Regions from separate parts of the Cytobacillus sp. GQ23 genome, predicted to be linked through region 1. Evidence: riboswitches for the same ligand, from Rfam matches in the RefSeq annotation. Region 1 holds a riboswitch; each other region holds the start of a gene.
The links. Region 1 has a riboswitch for thiamine pyrophosphate ahead of AC6CHU_RS13805 (YkoF family thiamine/hydroxymethylpyrimidine-binding protein). Riboswitches for the same ligand answer to the same signal wherever they lie in the genome.
Positions count from the first base shown of each region.

Region 2: it holds a riboswitch for thiamine pyrophosphate, as region 1 does, so the genes downstream of both, thiT (energy-coupled thiamine transporter ThiT) here and AC6CHU_RS13805 (YkoF family thiamine/hydroxymethylpyrimidine-binding protein) in region 1, are expected to answer to the same signal.
Region 3: it holds a riboswitch for thiamine pyrophosphate, as region 1 does, so the genes downstream of both, AC6CHU_RS12980 (ABC transporter substrate-binding protein) here and AC6CHU_RS13805 (YkoF family thiamine/hydroxymethylpyrimidine-binding protein) in region 1, are expected to answer to the same signal.

Region 1 covers NZ_JCAXER010000015.1:39,319-43,616, forward strand. Annotated here, with positions in the region: gene AC6CHU_RS13795 (ABC transporter ATP-binding protein) at 1-1,297, opposite strand, end outside; gene AC6CHU_RS13800 (ECF transporter S component) at 1,281-1,877, opposite strand; gene AC6CHU_RS13805 (YkoF family thiamine/hydroxymethylpyrimidine-binding protein) at 1,879-2,484, opposite strand; TPP riboswitch at 2,756-2,857, opposite strand; gene AC6CHU_RS13810 (Cof-type HAD-IIB family hydrolase) at 3,087-3,953, shown strand; gene AC6CHU_RS13815 (coproporphyrinogen III oxidase) at 4,182-4,298, shown strand, end outside.
Region 2 covers NZ_JCAXER010000024.1:69,909-74,206, forward strand. Annotated here, with positions in the region: gene AC6CHU_RS19215 (hypothetical protein) at 1-130, opposite strand, end outside; gene AC6CHU_RS19220 (hypothetical protein) at 253-522, opposite strand; gene AC6CHU_RS19225 (nucleotidyltransferase) at 644-985, opposite strand; gene AC6CHU_RS19230 (nucleotidyltransferase domain-containing protein) at 982-1,356, opposite strand; gene thiT (energy-coupled thiamine transporter ThiT) at 1,536-2,135, opposite strand; TPP riboswitch at 2,201-2,303, opposite strand; gene AC6CHU_RS19240 (MATE family efflux transporter) at 2,356-3,696, opposite strand; gene AC6CHU_RS19245 (AAA family ATPase) at 3,986-4,298, shown strand, end outside.
Region 3 covers NZ_JCAXER010000014.1:20,357-24,654, reverse strand. Annotated here, with positions in the region: gene AC6CHU_RS12995 (ABC transporter ATP-binding protein) at 1-266, opposite strand, end outside; gene AC6CHU_RS12990 (ABC transporter permease) at 263-1,030, opposite strand; gene AC6CHU_RS12985 (thiamine-binding protein) at 1,027-1,320, opposite strand; gene AC6CHU_RS12980 (ABC transporter substrate-binding protein) at 1,335-2,333, opposite strand; TPP riboswitch at 2,444-2,552, opposite strand; gene AC6CHU_RS12975 (YkvA family protein) at 2,630-3,043, opposite strand; gene AC6CHU_RS12970 (NAD-dependent deacylase) at 3,192-3,914, shown strand; gene tatA (twin-arginine translocase TatA/TatE family subunit) at 4,025-4,198, shown strand.

The DNA of each region.
Region 1 (4,298 bases):
AGTCCACTTGAAGCAGTGCAGCCTGAACTGATTCTTTAATATCACCATCAGGAATCTGCTGTATTTTTAAACTGAATGCAATTTCATCATAGACAGAATCAGCAATAAATTGGTGTTCGGGGTTTTGAAAAACATAACCTAATTTCTGTCTTAGCTCCTGCTCCTTCCACTGGGAAAGGGGACTGTCATAAAAGAGAATATTGCCTTTGGAAGGAGTATAAAGTCCAGCCAAGAGTCTTGAAAGCGTTGTTTTTCCTGATCCATTTGAGCCGGCAATGGCCACAAATTCACCTTTTTTAACAGAAAAACTAATATCTTTTAGCAAATCTTTCCCAGCTTTATAAAAGGATAGATTCTCTGCGGATAGAATAATTTGTTCTTCAGGAGCTTGGTGATTTTTCTTCCTGTTATCTAAAACCTGAAGTGCACCAATGGGATTCTCAAATCCGGCGATTAATTTCTCATCAGTCAACGGAAGTTTTTCCCCTTTATAAATACCTGCTTTTTTCCCTGAAAGGCCTGCTTTTACCGAACTTGGCAGCCAGATGCCCTCAAGCAGAAATTCTTCTGCATATTGATTAAAGCATTCTTCAGTGCTTCCATTAAATAATAGTTCGCCTTCTCTGTTTAGGACTGCGCAGCGGTCGGTCAAATCAATCCAATCATCCAGCCTGTGTTCGATTATTAGAAGGGAGAATGATCTCTTCTCTTTAAGCTCTTTAATGATGCGGGTAAGTTCATAGCTTGAAGCCGGATCCAGGTTTGCTGTCGGTTCGTCTAAAATCAGGAGATCCGGTTTCAATGACAATACACATGCCAGTGCAAGCTTTTGCTTCTGGCCCCCGGAAAGGGTGTGAATTGGGGCATATTTATATGGCAAAAGATGAACAAGCTCCAATGCTTCATCAATCTTATTCCCGATTTCTTCATGCGGCGTTTTCAAATTCTCAAGTCCAAATGCCAGCTCATCCTCGACTGTGGTCATGCAAAATTGGCTTTCAGGGTCCTGAAACACAATTCCAATGTGCTGATTAATTTCACCAGGGCCGAATTCCTCCAGCCTCTTTCCTTTGAATGAAATGATCCCGTCCAATTCGCCATCTGCGGCCTCGGGATACAATTTATTTAAGCAGAAAGCAAGTGTGCTTTTTCCCGAGCCGCTGGGTCCCAATAATAGAACTGCTTCCCCTGCATTAAGGCTGAATTGCATATTTTTAAAAATGGGCTTTTTCACATCTTCATACCTGAATGTAAGCTGCTCTGTTTTTAATATGTTCTGTTTATGCTGTAATGCCATTTTCCGGTTTTCCCCTTTTCAGCTCTTTGCCAATAGGAAAGCTGTTTAATGCTCCGGTCTTTGCAAGGCTTTCGCTCAGCCATTTGCCCATCAAGCCTGCCAGTAAAGCACCGCTGACCATCCTTACACAAAACATCGCCATTACATAACCGGGTGAGAGGGCCGCATAGCCGGAAATGAAATAGCCCCAAATAAAGCTTGTAACAGAAGAGCCCATGCCGGCAGCAATTAAGACCCATGTCCGGTAATTATTCCATTTCGTGGCCGCAAAAACAGCTTCCGCTCCAATCCCCTGAATCATGCCCGACAGAATCAGGCGGGGACCGACAGCATTGCCGATCATGACTTCAATGGCTGCAGCGATGGTTTCCGATAAGAAAGCTGCCCCGGGTTTTCTGATTATGTACGCTGCGAGAATTGAAACAATAAACCAAATGCCAAAAATAAAATCATATCCAATTAAGCCGAACATTGCATATAGCACATTGCCAAATTGCATGAATATCAGGTATACAACTGCAAACACGACAGCGAGTACAGACAGGACAATGACTTCACGAAGCTTCCACTTTTCAAGCATATTATTCAGCCCCCTTTTTGGATGGGCTATTGGCAGACATATTCACCGTCATAACAATATGGGTGGAATTGCTTTTCTTACAGTTTTCAAAAGCGTCCTCCAGAGTTTTAAAAACAGAGTGTGCATCCCCGTCTAATCTTGAAGCATAATGCACCCCTTTTGTAAAAGTTCCCTGATTCATTGCAAGCTCGACCTGATCCATAATGACATTCATGTATTCAGGAATCCCCATCGGATAAAGGGCGAACTGGACCGCAACTTCCTGGCTGATACCTGCTGCTGATTCTTCATTTGCCAATTCCTCATTCTCAGCAAGATAAGCATCTCCTGCAGTATCACCAGGACATCCATTTGAAAAAGTTCCGTTAAATACTACATGGTCACCATGCTTAACAGCTTGAAGATAAATAGCTTTAACCACATCGAAAACATGAATGGACCTGCCTCGCACACAGGTGCTAACATCATCTGTTTCCATCCAAACCTTGCTCGTATCCACTTCTTTTAAAGCTGATAAAATAATATCCGCAAACCTGTCAGTCATGGGATAAATTGAAAATCTGCACCCTGTAATTTCACTGGTTCCACATAAAAAATTTTCCTGCATTTTGCCATCCTCCTAGTATTAATGAAAAGTTTTTTTCGTAAGGTTTGCTGCTGTTTTTTGAATTACTTACTGTGTTGATAGTATCGACAGGTGCAAGGCTCCTTCGGGAGCATATGTGCAAGCACACCGCCTGCCCGCGATTCGCTGGGAAATCAACGACAATATACATGAGCCAAAAACAACAAATTTTACAAAAACAGCCTGGTTAAAATAAAAAAACTGCATTCCCAATAGGAAATGCAGTTGAATGTTATCAATACACTAAAATGATAGCCGTTCACCTGCACTTCCCCACGCTGGTATTATCCAGATCGGGTAATAAGAGTCAGAACGGATTGTTCTTCTCAGCCAAAAAGCTCCCCTAGTGCAAAACTTGGATATGCAGTTTTTAATGACTCCATCTTAATACGGAGAATCCAAATTGTAAATGACTATTTATAATTCTTTTATTCAAATAATCTATGAAAACAGTTAAACACCTTCACTAACACAGGCAATCAACGAAAAAATTTCTGCATTGTCCATGTCATGTTCTAATCCAGTCCCTCCCTTCATAAAAGTGTAATAGGACAATTTTACACCGAGAATAGGGGGCAAATCGGATGATATACAGAATGCTTGCTTTAAACATAGACGGAACACTACTCCAATCAAATGGAAGACTTCATAAATCAACAAAAGAAGCAATTGAATATGTGCAGCAAAAGGGAATTTATGTAACACTTGTCACATCCAGAAGCTTTCCTTCCGCGAAGAAAGTGGCTAAAGCATTGAAATCCAATTCTTTGCTGGTTACACACAGGGGGGCATATATTGCAGCTTCCCAGGAAAAGCCTATATTTGTAAAAAGGATTCAGGAAGATGAAACGTTTGAAATCGTGCGCCTGCTTGAAGGCTTTACCTGTCAAATCAGGCTGGTGCACGAAAAATATTCCCTTGCAAACAAAACGAAGCTTAATACCAATATGCTTGCAAAAACAGTTTTTACAACGGGTGATCCCATTTTTTATTCCCAGCAATTTGTGGATTCTTTAAGTGAGACTATTTTAGATGAGCCGGTTACGCCGCCGAAAATCGAAGTGTACTTTGAAGATAAGGAAGACCTTGAGGATGCTAAGACAGCCATTTGGGGCATGTTTGAAAATGTAGAAGTCTTAAAACTGAACGATCTGAGGATGGACATTGTTCCTGCAGGGGTCTCAAAACTGAATGGGCTTCTCTATTTATGTGAGCATCTTGGGATTTCCAGAAATCAAATGGTCGTCATAGGAGACTCTGAAGATGATCTGGAAATGATTGAAGCAGCAGGATTGGGTGTGGCAATGGGCAATGCTCCGGCAGAAGTAAAAAAAGCAGCGGACTGGCTGACGCGATCAAATGATCAGAACGGCGTAAGCTACATGGTTAAAGAACATTTCCGTAAACAGCATCCAATCGATTTCCTGAAGAAAATGAATCTATTAAAATAAAATTCAATGAATGAGAGCCCGATTAGTAATTCGGCTCTTTTTTTAGTTAGCGATAGTATAGAAACCATATCAGTAACCTATAGGATTCACTTTCCTGATATTGACCTTGTTTCCCCATTTATGTACACTAGAAGGAGTTTGCCAACATGAATAAATAGACTATGCAGCTGCCGTCATTGAGATAAAACACCGGCAGATTTATTATATTTTTAAAAAAAGGTGATCGATTTGAACATTTCAATTTTAGGCATACAGGATGAACGATTCCATCGGCCGCTTCGGCTGATAGGGAACCTCTTTTTTGAAGAATGTGAAGTGGTGCTTGGTGAGAATGATGCAGCAGAT
Region 2 (4,298 bases), on a different contig from region 1:
TGGATAATACATACTCACCAGTGATACCGCTTACAAAAAAGCTTGAAATAAAAACAATAAATCCTATTACAATACCTGCTGCTGTACTATTTCGGAAAAAATGCAAAACGCGCTGCTGTTGAATTGTCATATTTTCATCCCCTTTTATTTAATATTCTAACTATGTTCACAAATTTGTCAAACTTTTTGTCACGAATTTGTCAAAATTATTTTTCAATAAAAAACGCCCTGCATAGGCTGCAGAGCGTTTTTCTACTGATATAGGTTTTTAATGTTCTCCAAATCTTCCTTTAGACTGCAAATTTCCTGACGGGTCAGCATAAGCGGCATTTGATCGTAAAGTGTAATTATTTGCCCTCCCTCATCTTCTTCATGAAGGGTAAGATAATTATACAGAGTTTCACATTGATGTTTGTTGAGGACCGACTGGGTATTGAAGCTTTTTACTTTTTGAATCTCAAAAGCACTGGTTTCCGCATCAAATACGCCAGTTATGATATTTCCCTGCAAAGTATTGGACAAGGTCTTCACTCCCCTTTTTTGAGTAATATACCCATTATTCAGAAGCAATTTCCTAATATATCAAAAAAACTTTGGAAATATCATTTAATTATAATTATATTCTGCAGCATAGTAATCAGATTTACTTTTTACCTAAAGTAAACCCTTCAAATAGCCTCCCGCCAAAGGGTTCAAGCACTTTATCAATCAGGATAACTATCTTTTCAATGTTATTTGTTTTATAAAACGAATCAAATGCTTCAACGAATTCGTCTGCAAGTTCTTTGTCGTGGTGAACTAATGAACGAACAAGCCATTTAGATGATCCAATCCATTTACGATTACTGCGAAGTATGAACTCACCCACTAACTCCCCGAGTTTACTTGCAATAAAAATTCCTTCTCCTCTGTTTTGGCATCCGATTAAATCATCTAGTGCATCTGTGATGAAATATCTCTTCAAATCGATGGTTTTTTTGATCATGCTTTTGGTCCTTGTTCCAGCAGTTCTTTCGCTTCTTTCTTTATGCCTGCTATAAGACCTGTATCTTTTAGTATCTTCCCTTCACTAACCATTCTTGGCATAGAAGGTTTTGCTTCTTTACAATCACTTTCAAAAAAGAAACGATAAGACGTTAAATTATGTACAAATAGTTCAATATTCCAGCCAAACTCAATGACCGATTCACGATAAGAAGAAACTAAATTATCATCAAAAATGACAAGATCTAAATCAGATGTTTCAGTTGCTTGTCCACGAACAACACTCCCAGCCAATAAAGCTCCCTGACAATTTGGAAAATGTCTTTCAACAAATTGGACGGCAGCTTCTATTGGTTCAGGTCTTTTTTTCATTTTATTTACTCCCTTATAAAGAATCTCACTCACAAACTATAATATTACATGAATTTTCCAAATATCTTGAATTGGAAAGTTTAATCCATTTGACAATAAAAAAGCAGACCAATCACTATGTAAATTAGTCTGCTGAATAAAGCTCTTATCGAATTCGTGGAAATATATCAAAGGAGTTATCAGGAGGCACTTTTGTGAGATTGAAGGCCTTCATCCGATTTTTGAATAATTAATCTTGGTGCCGACGAAATAATGAACACGGCCGCGATTGAGCAGAGAATGGCCGCTCCAAGCATGGTAGCCCCGTTAGCCAGGAAGGAAAAAAGAACCGGCGACATCCCTTTTGGCGCATAGCTTCCGAAGAAAAGAACACCTGCTATAAAATGCCAGAAATACCGGGCGAAGCTTCCGATAAATACTGCCACGACTACCCAGCCAAGCGCTTTCTTCCTGCTGCCGGTGCGCAGCTGATTTTGAATAACACGATAAAACAAGCCGGCAAAACCGATACAAGCAAATGCAACAAAATACTCAATAAATGCCTGAAGCGGAGTGGCAATCCAGGCATCTCCCATGGCGATCTGCAGTATCCCCCATAAGAGTCCTGCAATAAAGCTGACTTTAAATCCTCTTCTAAAGGCCAGAATAAAAATCGGAATCATCGCCACAGATATAGAAATGGATGGCGACAGCTTGATGGATGGCAGAAGATCAAGAATGATAGCGAATGCTGCAAAAAATGAAGCCTCTATCATTGCGATTAAGCTTAATTTCTTCATAAAAAAATCCCCCTTTAGTCTCGAGACGATACCCCAAGGGAGAATAAGCAGACAGAATAGTGCAACTGCCTTTTATTCCACATTCCTGCGCTAGCATTAACTAACAGGTTCAAAGGGTCAGAACAGCGGGCTGTTCACTCTCAGCGATATGCTCCCCTTGTGGCACGTTATTGAATTATTCGCTTTTAGTATATATGAAAGAATTAATGGTGAAAAGAAATTACTCCTCCTCTCCAAAAATATTTTGTTTATCCCACTTGCCTTTTCGATAATACATAAAGGCAATAACACTGCTAATGCCAAAACTGATCCCCATTCCTGCTGCAATTCCCTTATCCCCTATATACTTTGAAAATAGATAAGTTAAAGGATATCGGAGGATCCAGAATGAAATGATATTGAGGATAAGAACTTGAAACATGGCGCCTGAGGCTCTTACCACACCATTCAATACAAAATTAATGCCCAGGAGAGGATAGAAAAAAGCAATGATTTTCAAATATTCAGTGCCATAGTGTACTGATTCTTTATCCTGTATAAACAGGTGCACCCCATACTCTGCAAATAGGAACGTCCCCAAAGCAATGATAAACATGATGGCAAGATTGTAGAGGACTCCGTACAACGCTATTTGATGTACCCGTTCCCATCGATTTCCTCCTATATTTTGACCAGCCATACTATTGACTGCAGTCCCCAATGCCATGGCAGGAAGCATTATGATACTGTCGATCCGCTGTGCTGCACCAAACCCTGCAACGACGTCACTCCCAAAAGAAGTAACGACAGACATAATAGCCATAACGCCAGCCGATATGACAGTCATTTGGAGTCCTGAAGGAATGCCAAGCTTGAAGATCAGCACGGCCTCCTCTTTGTAAGGCCAAGATGGAATTGTAAAAGGCGCCAGCTTTTTGCGGAGTATGAATATCATGCCGATCATAAAGGCGACTCCCTGTGAAAGGATGGTTGCATAGGCGGCCCCATCAATGCCAAGCTGAAATACTGATATAAAAAGAGGATCGAGAATTGCATTTAACACGACAGCTATCAGCACAAAGTACAGGGGGCTTTTGCTGTCTCCGAGTGCTCTTAGTACAGTTCCTATAAAGTTATACCCGAATAAAAACAAAATACCAATGAAGTTAATCTGCAAATACGATGCAGCCTCTCCGGCCATTACGGCAGGTGTGCCCATGAAGGCCAGAATTCTTTCCGCAAGCAGGAATCCGGCTATTCCAAGAACAACCGACAAAATGGTCTGTATGACGGTAAAGGCATTTAAATAACGCTTAAGCCCCTCTGCCTGATCTCCGCCTTTTTGCTGGGATAGAATCGTTAATGCCGCATTGTTTATTCCAATGATAAATGAAAGTACTGTAAAGATTACAGTGCCTGAAATTGCAACAGCCCCCAATGCATCAGCTCCCAGCAGATTCCCAACCCACAGACTATCAATAAATTGATAGGAAACCTGCAGGAGATTAGTGAGCATTATGGGAGTTGAGAACAACAAGAGCTGTTTAAAAATATTTCCTTTTGTAAAGTCCTGCTGAGCCATTTTAACACCTTTTTCCCCTATATATTTCAATATTTTTATCAACAGAAATCGCTTATCCGCTTTTATTATTCACTATTTCACATTCAGTTTCCAATAAAATGGTTTGTACTAGACTTCCCCCCTGTCACATATCTTTCACATTTATTAACCCTTTGAACGCTGTTGTAGCACACTTTCTAATAAAGGATATTATTTTTCCATAATTTACAATGTTTAAAAAGAGTTAAACCCTTTTATTAACAATTTTAATTTCTTATAATGTAGGTATGTTCAATGAGGAGGGAATTGGTTGAAATCACTTTTAAAGAAGCCTTCGACGATTATAACTATTGCATTGGTAGTCACGGTGATTTTGGCGGCGGTTATTTGGACCGTACAAGCAGGAAATAAGGATGTGACAGTCCCGTTTTCTTCTGTGGAAAAAATTATTGCCTCCCAGGATGGAAAGATTGTTACAGTACAGGAATATAAAAATGGGAAACTGCTGATCACAGCTCCTGATGGCGAGTACATCTCTCATGTGCCTCCCAACAGTGATATGGTTGATAAATTAGTAGAAACCTATAATATTCAATATACATTCGCAGCCACAGGGCCCTATA
Region 3 (4,298 bases), on a different contig from region 1:
ATGGTTCTCCATGGCATCAGGGAAGGTGTCTGGGGCATATAGCTAATTGAACCGCGTTTTCCGCTGATTTCTGTATTCCCAAGCTTAATGGAACCTTCATCTGGCAGGAGCATACCGCCAATCAGGTTGAATATAGTGCTTTTTCCGCTGCCGGATGGACCAAGAATCGAAACAAATTCACCTTCATTTACTTGAAAGCTTAAATTGTTTAATACTTGATTGGAATCAAAACTTTTCGATATAGAATTAACCGATAATTGTATCATTTCCTGCCACTCTCCTGGGACTTCCATTTAATAAGCAAACGTTCAGCCAGTAAAATGGCTCCAAAAAGGAGCAAACTTAACAGCATAATCGCAAAAATGGCTACAAAAACACGGTCTGTCCGAAATGAGGAAGAGGCTAGGGTCATATAAACCCCTATTCCGGCTTTAGCTCCAAGCCATTCAGATATGACAGCACCCATCACACTATAGGTTGCAGAGATTTTTAGGCCTGAAAATAAAGATGGAAGGGAATGGGGGAGCTCCAGCTTCCAAAATAGCTGTCCGCTGCTCGCCCCTGCCATCAGCATATAATGCCTGAGTTCTCCCGGTGTTTGCCGAAAACCATCCAATGCTGCAACAGTAATCGGGAAGAAGCATACCAGCGTAATGACAATAAGCTTTGGCAGTATGCCAAATCCGAACCATACAACCAGTAAAGGAGCCAGAACAATTATTGGCACATTTTGAGAAAGGATAAGAAGCGGGTAAACAGACTCCCTAATAAAAGGCAATAAATGCAGTATCACAGCTGTTAGTAATCCAATGACAGTGCCTATGCCAAATCCCCATAGTGAAAGCAGGATTGTCGATTGAAGATGCAGGCGGAAGCCCTCCCAGCCTAAAAACGCCTCCTGAATAATGTCTGTCGGGGGAGGAAGCAGCCAAGATGGGACATCTGCCAGATTCACCGCCAGCTCCCAAAAAATGAATAAAAGAAGGAGAACCGCTGCCGGCCTCCATCCTTTTCTGACTGCACTGATCATGAACGGTACTTCTCCGTTAAATCACTCATTTGAATTCCAGCAGGCTGATATAGGATCTTAACCTGTGAAATGACATTGCTGCTTCCTTTTTCAATCATTTTTCTGTTCATGTCAGCAATGATTTTTAATAAATGTTCTAAATCGCCTTCCATCGTTGTTTCCAGGGGATGAACTTCGTATTTAACACCCGATTGCTGAATGACACTGATTGCTTCATCAACATATGGTATAACATTTTCCCCATCTTTTGTTTTTGGTATGATTTGAATGCTTACAAGTGCGTTTGCCATTTTATAAACTCCCCTTATTCCGGCAGGAAGTCATTTGTAAATGCTTTGCCGGCATCTAATTCTTTTTCTAAAAGACCATTTTCATGCATCCAGTGTGCATAGTTTTCCCAGACTTCAAGCTTTTGTTCTCCCCATCTGGAAGCATCATCCTGATAGCGCGGAGATAGCCACTCCTGGCTCTTTTTGACCAAGTCACTGTCAAGGTCAGGAGCATGCTTTAACAAAATATCAGCTGCTTCGCCAGGTTCGTTGATTGCAAATTCATATCCTTTGGCTGCTGCTTTTACAAATGCTTTGACAGTCTCCGGATCATCTGCAATCATTTTTTCACTAGTTGCCAGTACAGGCGTGTAGTAATCCAGTTTATCAGAGTAGTCTGTAAGGTAGACCATATTAATCTTTTCCCCTCGAAGCTCAGCTTCTACACCTGTCCATCCGTAATAAATCCATGCGAAGTCTATATCTCTTTTAACGGCTGTAAAAAAGTCTGCATCTCCCATGTTCACAATTGACACTTTATCGACATCAGCATTTTCCTTTTTCATTAGAGAGTCAATTACTGATTTTTCTACAGGTGCCCCCCAGCCGCCATAAGTTTTTCCTTCAAAATCTTTCGGCGATTTAATATTTTTTTCAGCAGGGGATGCAAAACCGGAAGTATTGTGCTGAATGACAGCAGCTATTGAAACCAGTGGCACACCCTGTACCCGCGCTTCCGTAATGCTTTCCTGATAGCTGACACCGAAATCTGCCTTGCCTGATGCGGTCAATTGATCTGCTCCTGCCTCACCTGGCATGATGATTTCGACATCAAGTCCTTCTTCTTTAAAATAGCCTTTTTCCTTTGCGGCGTATAAGCCGGTATGATTGGTATTGGGTGTCCAATCCAGAACGACAGTAACCTTTTTCAATTCTTGTTTGCTGCCTGCATCTTCTTTTCCAGTCTGGCCGCTGCCGGCACATCCGGTAAGCAGCAGAAGAAGCGCAGAAATAGCAGCTATACATTTTTTCATAATGAAACCTCCAAAAGCTTTTATGTAGTAAGGAAAGTGGGTATTAGTCTGCCCTGAAAATTAAAAAACGCCCCGGCATAATACCGGGACGCATATAAAAAAACATTTATGATGTTTAAGAATATGTTCCCTACGCCGGTATTAGCCAGATCAGGTTCAAAGGGTCAGCATCTTAAGGATGAAGTCTCAACCGGCACACCGGTTCCCCTACATTTCTTGCTATATAATTTTAACAGACATGAATACTTTCCATCATTATTATAGCAGACAATATAAAAAAGGACAGCATTTGAAATTTATTTCATTTCAATTGTCCTGCTGTCTTTCCAGGTTTTGAATTTCTCAAGCTCCCCTGATATTTGACTGACGGCAAAGCCCAGTACTGCTGCGTCATCCAAAATCCCCATTCCAATTAAAAAGTCTGGAACCAGGTCGATAGGGGAAACAAAGTATAGAATGGAAGCAATAATAAAGATAATTGATTTTTTGGAGATATGCCGGTAATCACCTTTTGACCATGCCCTGACTAAATCAATAAGCAGCTGAAACTTTTCCCATATATCATTTAATGAGGATTTGTTTTTATCTGCTTTAAGTGTCGCCTTTTTTAGCAGTCCTTTCGTTTTTTCGGGATCCTCTGCGTAGCGTTTTGCCCTGGAAGAAAATTTTTTATAGCCATCCTTATAGTCTTTCGTTTCTATTTCAGGCATAGCCATCACTCCTATATTGATAATTCGGGTAAACAGTTATAATTCTATTATTTACCGCATACGTGACATGACATAAACATTTAACCTGAAGAAAAAAATGGAAATAAGCATTAAGCTGTATCAATATATTTAGTGGGAGCTGGTATTTATGATTGAAAAATGGCTGAAGGAATCAAAATATACAGTAATACTAACTGGAGCAGGGATGTCAACGGAAAGCGGGCTGCCTGATTTCAGGTCAGCCAACAATGGATTATGGAACGGGAAAGATCCTGGAAAAATTGCCAGTACGGAAGCATTAAATCAAAATGTGAATGAATTTATAGATTTTTATCGGCACAGGGTAATCGGACTGAAAGAGTGTAATCCTCATAAAGGCCATTATATTCTTGCTGATTGGGAAAAGAGAGGCATGATAAAGAGTATTATAACTCAAAACGTTGATGGATTTCATCGGCTTGCTGGCAGTAAAAATGTATCAGAGCTTCATGGTAATCTGCAGACACTCCACTGCCAGGAATGTAAAGAAGTGTTCCCAAGCGAGGGTTATTTGCATGGGCATACTCAATGTAATTGCGGGGGAATGCTTCGTCCTTCAGTAGTTCTGTTTGGAGAAATGCTGCCGGAGCAGGCATTAGATTTTGCGGCAGATGAATCAGACAAGGCAGAACTATTTATTGTACTGGGATCATCCTTGACTGTGACCCCGGCAAATCAGTTTCCGCTGATAGCGAAACAAAACGGAGCAAAACTGGTGATAATTAATATGGAACCCACTGATTTTGACTTTTATGCAGATGAAGTAATCCATGACCGCAAAATTGGTGACGTACTCGAAGAACTAGATGGCCTTTTAACAGCGGGAGAATGAGTATCTTATAATAAGTCTCGTACTATGATTTTTTGAGCAAGTCCCCTATAATAGACAGTGAACATGATTACTACCGCTTCAAGCGATATGATATATAAGGAGTGTTCAGCATGTTATCAAACATCGGAATTCCAGGCTTAATTCTCATCCTCGTTCTGGCTCTTATTATTTTTGGGCCTAAAAAACTTCCCGAAATAGGGAGAGCATTCGGGGAAACTTTAAAGGAATTTAAGAAATCTACTCGTGATCTCACTAAAGATGATGACGATGATAAAAGAAAATAGCCTACCGGTTTAGAACCGGCTTTGCAGACGATTGGTCTCAAAGCCGGTTTTTCTTTTTTATGGCTTCCAAACGGTGTGAATGGGTATATAAAACAAGGAA